Regions from separate parts of the Paenibacillus xylanexedens genome, predicted to be linked through region 2. Evidence: riboswitches for the same ligand, from Rfam matches in the RefSeq annotation. Region 2 holds a riboswitch; the other holds the start of a gene.
The links. A riboswitch is a leader RNA that binds a small molecule or an ion and turns the genes downstream of it on or off. The one in region 2 is predicted to bind cyclic di-AMP.

Region 1 (4,387 bases), 2.4 Mb from region 2:
ACTCGTAGTTCTGAAATTATATTGCGGCAAATATTCAAGCGAGCGAAAACACTCCTACAACATGGTTTTCAATTCCGCTTCATGATTGATCCACTCCCTCAATTATTTGAAGGAGAATTATCCGTGGATGAATATTTGCAGTTGGATGAAGCATTAATTCAGACGGCATTTACGCAGTGGCGCAAGGAGGACGATACTGTTCTGAGTGAGTTATGCGAACGTTTTATGGATCGCAAGTTATATAAGTATGTAGAGCTTGAACAGGTCGACTTGACAATGATGGAAGAGATTCGGGAAGCTTTTGTACAGGCTGGCCTCGATCCCGAATATGATCTTGAAATTGATTTTCCTTCGGATAATCCGTATGATGTGTTTCGTCCGGATGAATCCACAGATAAGCAGATTCTTCTTCTGGATCGACAGGACAATTTACGTGAGTTGTCAGAAGTATCTGACATTGTCCGTTCCATCAGTGGGCTTCACCGAGGGAAACATCATTTGTATTACCCGCAAAACAAGGTGGATGCGATTATTCACGAATTACCGTCACATATACGCCCCTATTTCTTGTAATCGTGTGGGTATAATCCGATGAAGAATTTCGATATCAAAACACTTTCTAAAAGAGCTATTTTCCATGATACAGTAATCTGCTTTAATGGGGAGTATATGTAGATCGACATAATTTTGTAAATGCAAGCAGGCAGAATGAGCACAATTAGCAATATATAGATCAGAATATCCGTATATCTTCTATATATTGTAGTTGTGAAGAAACAAACGTAATGATGTAATACACAGATTACCCAAAATGTTTTATGTATGAGTCATTGAATTATTGAATTTTACAAATTGGATTTTGAAAAAGAAGATAGTCGTTATTTCGACATGAAGGGAGATACAGACATGATGCTGTTCGACACACATACACATCTGGATGCACCACAATTCGACGAGGACCGCGAGGACATGATTCAGCGTGCTGTGGATGCAGGAGTTGGTCGCATGATCAACATTGGCTTTAACCGGGAGACAATTCCAACCACAATGAAACTCGCCGAAACATATGACTTTATATATGCAGCTGTAGGGTGGCATCCTGTAGATGCGATCACAATGCAGGAGGGCGATTTGGATTGGATTGCATCTTTATGCAAGCATGAAAAAGTGGTTGCGATCGGTGAGATTGGATTGGATTATCACTGGGATACTTCACCAAAAGAAATACAGCATCGCGTATTACGACAACAAATTGCTTTGGCGCGTGAAGTGAACATGCCAATTGTCATCCATAATCGGGATGCGCATGAGGATATCATAAGAATTTTGCGTGAAGAGAAGGCGGGTGAAGTTGGTGGTGTGATGCACTCGTTCTCGGGCAGCTGGGAAACAGCAAAAAGTTGCCTCGATATGGGCTTCCATCTCTCCTTCGGAGGACCGATCACATTCAAAAATGCAAAGCAGCCTAAAGAGGTGCTGGAGAAGGTTCCTATGGACCGGTTTTTCATTGAAACAGATGCTCCATATTTGACACCTCACCCTTATCGTGGGAAGCGAAATGAGACAGCGCATGTACGTCTGGTTGCAGAGGCAGCTGCGGAAATTAAAGGCATTTCGGTGGAGGAAATTGCTGCAATAACAACCAAAAATGCCATGGAACGATTTGGGATTCGTTAAAAAAACGAGCAAATGAGGTGAAAAAGGCAGGTAAGCGGAGGTAATTTGCCCTTTGATCCAAATAAATCAAGAATATTACAATATTTTAACCAAATATTCAGAAAAACGTACTTGATCAACGCTTTACAACATGCATCAAAACAGGATATCATCTTTTCAGTGAATTGTTGTGCGGAAAATTGGACAGATGTTCGGGGGATGAACAAAGGGACACTTTCCGATGAAACAACATTACTTTCATGAATCAGTCTCGCTGAGTCTCCGTTAACGGAGAGCGGGGGAACCAATAGGGCTTAAACATCGGTGTATTTAGCCGATGCGCAACGTTCGCTGACCCAAAAGCAGCGAAGGGAACTGCGAAGCCGTATTTGATTTCTTCTTTGGGTCTCGGGGTGAATTCAAGGGCGTCCGCCATGAGCGGGTGACCCAAGATAGGGCGGCTCTCTTTCGCCCGAACCCGACAGCTAACCTCGCAAGCGGAAAAAGAGAGGCAACCTCGTGCATGAATTTCCGATATTCAAAATCATTCGGAAGCCACGAAAGAGTTCCTCTTACACTCTTTCTTTGGCTTTTTTGTTTTTGAATAAAAGAAATATTGTCATCATACGGTAGGTATTCAGGAGGATGACATCATGTTGCGAAGATTGATTCATGGTGCAGAACCGGATTATGTTGGTCCAATCTGTGTTCTGTAGAAAATTTGGTATAGTCACGTCAAAGACATCATGCATTACTTTAGACGGCGAGGCTATGAAGGAGGACGGAGAAGTGGGCACATTCCAACCAGAAGAGACCCATGAGTCACGATCATCCAGTAAGTCTTTCGCGTTGCGGTGGAAGCATGAGAACATGCGTCAAATGGCATTGATCGCGATTTTCTCAATTGCGCTTACAATCATGATCTTGTTAGTCGTTTACGGTCAGGCCGGGAAACAAATTTCACTGGTTATTGATGGCAAAGCTCAGGTGGTAGAGACTCGTACAGGAATGCTTCAGGAAATGCTGGAGGAGCAGTCGATCACAGTCAGCCCTCACGATAAGGTATCCATGTCCATGAATGGGGCGTTAACAGATGGAGACCGAATCGTTATTGAGCGGGCCGTTCCAGTTAACATTACGGCAGACGGAGACACCAAGACTCTCTATACAACCGATTCATCGGTAGAAGATGCAATTCAAAAATCAGGTATTCAAGTTGAAAGTAATGATAAAGTGTATCCGGCGCTTGGAACTGCGATCAAAGCGGAGATGAAGATCCGTGTAGTGCGCGTAACAAAGCGTACAGTGGATGTAGAGCAACCGATCGCTTACAAAGTCATTAAAACGGCTGACCCTAGCTTGTACAAAGGGGATAACCGTGTCGTTGTGAACGGCAAAGAAGGCACAATTGTGCAGCATATCGAAAAGGTATTTCAGGATGGAGAATTGGTCTCCAAAAAAATGGTCGGCAAATCTGTCGCGAATAATCGTGTAGATAAAGTGATCGCTGTCGGCACCAAAGCAAAACCGGTCGTGAAAGAACCTGAGATTCAGACCGTATCGGCTCAAACGTCAACAACCAAAAAGGCTACAACAACGAACTCGAAGAAAACATCTGCCTCGGGCAGCAAAGTGATTACCGTATCCGGGACTTCTTTTAAATACTCCAAAGTACTTAAAAATGTATCCATGACTGCCTACTCTTCCGAAGAGCCTGGCATTGGAACTAAAACAGCTTCCGGTACTCGTGTAACGGAAGGACGCACCATTGCGGTTGATCCCAAAGTCATTCCAATTGGCTGGTGGGTATATATCGAAGGTCTGGGATTCCGTCGTGCGGAAGATACAGGCGGTGCCATTAAAGGCAACAAAATTGATGTGTATTATGACAGTGTGAAGCATGCCCTGAATTTTGGACGTAAGAAAGGCAAGACGGTCTACGTGATCGGTCCGGTGAAGCCGGAAGCGAACTAAAATCGTTTTACTTTGAAATGGGAATGCTATAAAATAGTTGCATGAATGATTCATGCGGAATATGCGGCGGAGGAGTCTGAATTCAGTCTCCCCCGCCGTTTGGCAGAGAAGAGGATATTCCTCTTCTCTTTGCGTTAGAAAGGAAGAAATGGAACATGATAAAAGAAGTCATTGTGGTGGAAGGCCGTGACGATACGGTGGCTATCCGTCGGGCCGTGGAAGCCGATACCATAGAAACAGGTGGATCAGCCATCAACCAACGCATTCTGAAGCGGATTGCGCTTGCTCAGGAGAGACGGGGAGTCATTGTACTGACAGATCCGGATCATGCTGGCGAACGCATTCGTAAAATTATTGCGAACAAGGTGCCAGGCTGCAAACATGCCTTCATTCCGGAAGCCGATGCAACGCGCAAAGGGGACATTGGGGTGGAGAATGCCTCACCAGAGGCGATCCGTCATGCGTTGGCACGCGTACATACTTCATACGAAGGTGCTCCGAGCCTGATCGATTGGGAGGACCTGATCGCGGCAGGACTTATTGTGCATCCGCAGGCTGCTGCACGTCGCATGGAGATGGGTAATCTGCTGGGCATCGGTTATTGTAACGGTAAGCAGTTCCACAAACGTCTCAGTGTATTTCAGATTACACGGGAAGAGTTCTCTACAGCATTAGCGCAAATTGAACGTGAAGGATTGTGAGCATATGAAGAACATGGAAGAAACGATTGAAATTGCAACGCCCAAGCGTACGAAAG
Region 2 (4,387 bases):
TAGGGAGAGGAGGCAACACCATGGGGAACCAACTGGCAACAGAACAATTTTTTAATGATAAGCTGGCGGAATCGAAAGTTCATTTTGAACGTGCCCTGGATTGTAAACATACGGAATTCGATGACCTTTATCCCTATATGATTGAACATCCTCAATTTTTCTGGTACAAACGCTATGTTGCCTGGTCAGAATTACTGACGATTGTAGGCTTGTGCGAAGAGTTGTCCTTCTCTTGGAAAGAACAATTTACACCGCATCAAGTGGAGTACCTTGAAGAACGTGTGATGTCCGCCAAAGTGCTTGATTTTTGGTTCGAAAAGAACGACAGCAAAGAGCACGCGCAGCGGTAACTTTCAGTCGGGACATAATTTCGAATGACATGACAGTCCAATACAGTCACGTGAGACCTAAATGACTTTTCATTTAGGTCTCTTTTTGTAAATAAATTTGAAATATAGGAGCCATGAAGATGATTAGTGATACAGAATTGGACGCCCTGCGTCTGTCAGGTGAGAAAGTTAGAGTCGTACGGGACGAGCTGGAATCGAACGACGTGAAGGGGATTGTGGTTGCCTGGGATGGGGAGCAGGTACTTATCCGTCGTCAGAATCGACGTGTCGTTAAGCTGGACCGAGGTTACAGCTATCAGCTGTTCAGCGAGCCGCGCCAGAGTCCACTTAGTGAGTAACAGCTTATAATTATGGCAGGGCCATGAGCGTTAAATGTTTGGAATTACCATGATTTCTTGGCATAATTGGCTCACTCGGGAGAGAAGATAGGTACAGTGAGGAAGATCTGTAACTATAGCCGAGAGGGTGTGCTACAAGCCATGACATTGATGAATGATAAAGTTCATGCCTACAAGGATCAGATTGGAGCATTAAGCGATGTACTGCCAGGTGTGGTGAAGTCGTATCATGAGTTTACCGGAGAATGTTTCCAACCTGGCGTGATTGATGCGAAGACAAAACAATTAATTGCGCTCGGCATTGGATTGTTTGCCAACAATGAGGTATGTACCTTCTACCATGTAGAAGAAGCCCGTGCCAAGGGTGCAACAGATCAGGAGATCATGGAGACCGTAGCCGTGGCCGGAGCTGTTGGAGGAGGACATGCCCTGTCTCAGGGTGCGATGCGAGTGCAGAAGGCGCTGCATTAGTAAGTAATGCAACATACATTTTTAAGTGCAAAAAAGGCATCCGGTTAATAACCGATGCCTTTTTGTATGTGAATCACATTTTACCTAACATTTTATCGTACATAAACTGTCCAGTTACCCGACGTGCTGTTACATAGCGGTCATTGAAGTATGGATTCGATAACTTCGTGATGCTTACACCTTTACTGCTGGAGGCATGAGCGAATTGTCCACCGCCGATATATACACCTGTATGTGAAATGCCTTTGCCCATCGTATTAAAGAACACCAGATCACCTGTCCGAACATTGCTTTTGGCTACCGGAGTACCTGCTTTGGCTTGCTGTTGCGAAGTTCGTGGCAATTCAATGCTGTATTTGTTGAAAAGATATCTCATAAAACCAGAACAGTCGAAGCCGGCTACAGTTGTGCCACCCCATTTGTAAGGAATACCTGTCATGTTGTTCACTACGGAGTTGATACTGCTTGCCTCTGTGCTTGTTGCCCCGGATGTAAATAATACAGCTGCTCCAAAAATGGAGATAATCAGTTTTTTCAAAATCAATGTTCTCCCTTCGATGCCTACGGAGTTAGCTAAGGGTTCGGTAGAAGGTTCCCTATATTTCCTATGTATAAGAATAATTCACCCAAAATGGTTCCCCCGTTTTCAAACATGAAACTCGGCAATGAATAATTAAGTTTTTGTAACTATTTGAAACTATATTGCATAAATGCGTAATTGTCAAACCCATTTAAACCCTTTCTTAATACCTCAATGTTAGCGGAATTAAGGTTTTTATATGAAAGAAGGGATCAAGTTTGGGTATCATTCATGACAAAAACGTCATTATTGATTCGTTTAAGACGAATTTGGATAAATAAATAGGTTTGTCATGAGTTAAAAGAACTATTCCGTTATGTAGAATTAGAGAGATTATATTCATTAAGTTGCATATATTGACAAAAATCGATTTTTTGCATATTATCTGATTATCCAATCCACATATTGGATTAAAATTGATTTTATTATGCGATAAATACAAATAAAGGAGGTTTAGAGGCGCGTATCCTAGGTAAAGTAGAAGTGGGAGATTTATAAAAATGAACATAGGAGAGTGTTACATTTGAAAGCGAAGAAATTAGTTACTTTTGTCCTGGCATGCACCATGGTGTTCTCAGCAGTTGGAATGGCAGTTCTCCCTGTAGGGACGGTATCTGCTGCGGATGCATCGGGTACAACAGCGAGTATTTCTGATATTTTGAAGAACCAGCTGCCGGATGGAGGTTGGAGAAAAGATTATAAACAGACAAGTGGAGAGTGGGCGAAGTCCACGATAGACAACAAGGCTACATACTCAGAAATTAGAAGATTGGCGAAGGAATTTAAAAAGACGAATGATCCGCGTTACTCCACAGCTGCAATCAAAGGAATTAACTTTTTGATCAACATGCAGTATTCAAACGGCGGGTGGCCACAAGTTTACCAAAGCTCCGGATACCACAAGCATATCACTTACAATGATGATGCCATGATTAATGTAATGATCATGCTGGATGAAGTAGCAGCACGCAAAGGTGATTTCTCTTTTATCGACAGCACACTTGCTAATCGGAGTAAAAATTCAGTTGCCAAAGGTGTGGAGGCGATTCTGAATACACAAGTCGTTTCAGGCGGTAAGCTGACAGCATGGGGACAACAACATGATTCCAGTTCCCTTAAACCAGCGAGCGCAAGAATCTACGAAGTGCCATCGCTGACAGCTGGAGAGAGTGTAACGATTGTTAAATTTCTGAAAACCAGACCTGCTAACGCTAAAATTACCGCATCCATTAAAGGAGCGGAGGCTTGGTTTAACAAGGTGAAAATTACGGGTTACAAGTATGAAAGAGCAAATGGGGACAGCAAAATTATCGCTGATTCCAATGCGGCACCGATTTGGGCACGCTTCTATGAGATCGGAACGGATAAACCAATCTTTATTGGTCGTGACGGGGGAGTAAAATACAAATTAATTGATATTGATAAAGAAAGAAGAGGCGGTTATGCATGGTATGGTAACTGGCCTTCCAAGCTGTAATTTGAAGTATGCTTCCGTTTTAATGAACCAAACTATTAGCAGCAGTTAAAGGTGAAGCCCGAATCGACATGGACGTCTGGTTCGGGTTTTATTGTTATTATTTTCAGTGTTGACATGATAGATTCCGCATGATATATTATTCCTTGTCGCCGATATTGATGACGGAGATACAATATGCGGTCGTGGCGGAATTGGCAGACGCGCACGGTTCAGGTCCGTGTGGGCTAACCCCCGTGGAGGTTCGAGTCCTCTCGACCGCATCTAATAAAAAGACTCCTTAAGCTAACGCTTGAGGAGTCTTTTTTTTTTGCATTTTTTGATATAACACTAACATTAGACTTGAGTATCCAAGAGATTAGTGCTTAGCTGCACGTACAGCAAATGTCTTCCATCAGCCATACGGAACGTTTATTGTGCTGCGGTAACATTAACGCTGTCAATATTCGGTCCTTCCGATCCAGTGGTGACCAATTTCAATGTATTGGTCCCCGTGTTCATGGGGACCTGTATTGTTTTTTCAACCCAAGTGGACCAGCTTCCCGTAGCCGGAAAGGGCTCGTTGCTGATGACTTTGGTTCCGTTCACAAAAATGTCGAGGTTCCGTGTGCCGCTTTCCAGCGCATAACGAAACTTTACGTTTTTGGTACCTGTTGTCGTGTTATTAATGCCGTTCCATTGAATGGCCGAACCAGTCATCGCATTGAAGTTAACATACCCGGAGCCAGTGTAACCGGGGTTGATCGTTTCAATGGCAGCTTCCGTAAGTGACGTTCCGGTCTCGGCTTCATACGTAGTGCCACTGCCTGTATTCCCGCCGCTATTTCCGCCAGTAATGTTGGCAACAAACGTTGTTACGCTCTGAGGCGGGAGCTGTGCCGTGAAGGCTCCATTGGATACGGTAAGTGGGGTTCCGCTTGCCAGGTTTCGACTGCTGTCCGTAATCCATGAGGACACAGTGGAGGCATTACCATTCTGCAGAACGAATTTTTGGCTTGTGGCTGAAGTTCCACGGTTAATCGCCACGACGACTACTTTGTTATCACCTTTGTATGCAGAAACGAATGTGTTTGTATCCGGGTTCTTGGTTGCATCGACTCGCAGGTAGCCTGGACGCACGAATTTAGAGAAATGAGCCATATTATACCCGCGTTTACTTATGGTACCGTCCTCT

Region 1: it holds a riboswitch for cyclic di-AMP, as region 2 does, so the genes downstream of both, BS614_RS03175 (resuscitation-promoting factor) here and BS614_RS14270 (C40 family peptidase) in region 2, are expected to answer to the same signal.

Annotation. Positions count from the first base shown of each region.
Region 1 is NZ_CP018620.1:752,792-757,178, forward strand. Features, by position in the region: gene BS614_RS03165 (HD domain-containing protein) at 1-573, shown strand, start outside; gene BS614_RS03170 (TatD family hydrolase) at 907-1,677, shown strand; cyclic di-AMP (ydaO/yuaA leader) riboswitch at 1,919-2,172, shown strand; gene BS614_RS03175 (resuscitation-promoting factor) at 2,446-3,630, shown strand; gene rnmV (ribonuclease M5) at 3,786-4,331, shown strand; gene rsmA (16S rRNA (adenine(1518)-N(6)/adenine(1519)-N(6))-dimethyltransferase RsmA) at 4,336-4,387, shown strand, end outside.
Region 2 is NZ_CP018620.1:3,173,616-3,178,002, forward strand. Features, by position in the region: gene BS614_RS14255 (hypothetical protein) at 21-350, shown strand; gene BS614_RS14260 (hypothetical protein) at 470-688, shown strand; gene BS614_RS14265 (carboxymuconolactone decarboxylase family protein) at 830-1,159, shown strand; gene BS614_RS14270 (C40 family peptidase) at 1,233-1,697, opposite strand; cyclic di-AMP (ydaO/yuaA leader) riboswitch at 1,703-1,834, opposite strand; gene pelA (pectate lyase) at 2,254-3,216, shown strand; tRNA gene BS614_RS14280 (tRNA-Leu) at 3,393-3,476, shown strand; gene BS614_RS32135 (carbohydrate-binding protein) at 3,625-4,050, opposite strand; partial or broken gene xynC (glucuronoarabinoxylan endo-1,4-beta-xylanase XynC) at 4,051-4,387, opposite strand, start outside.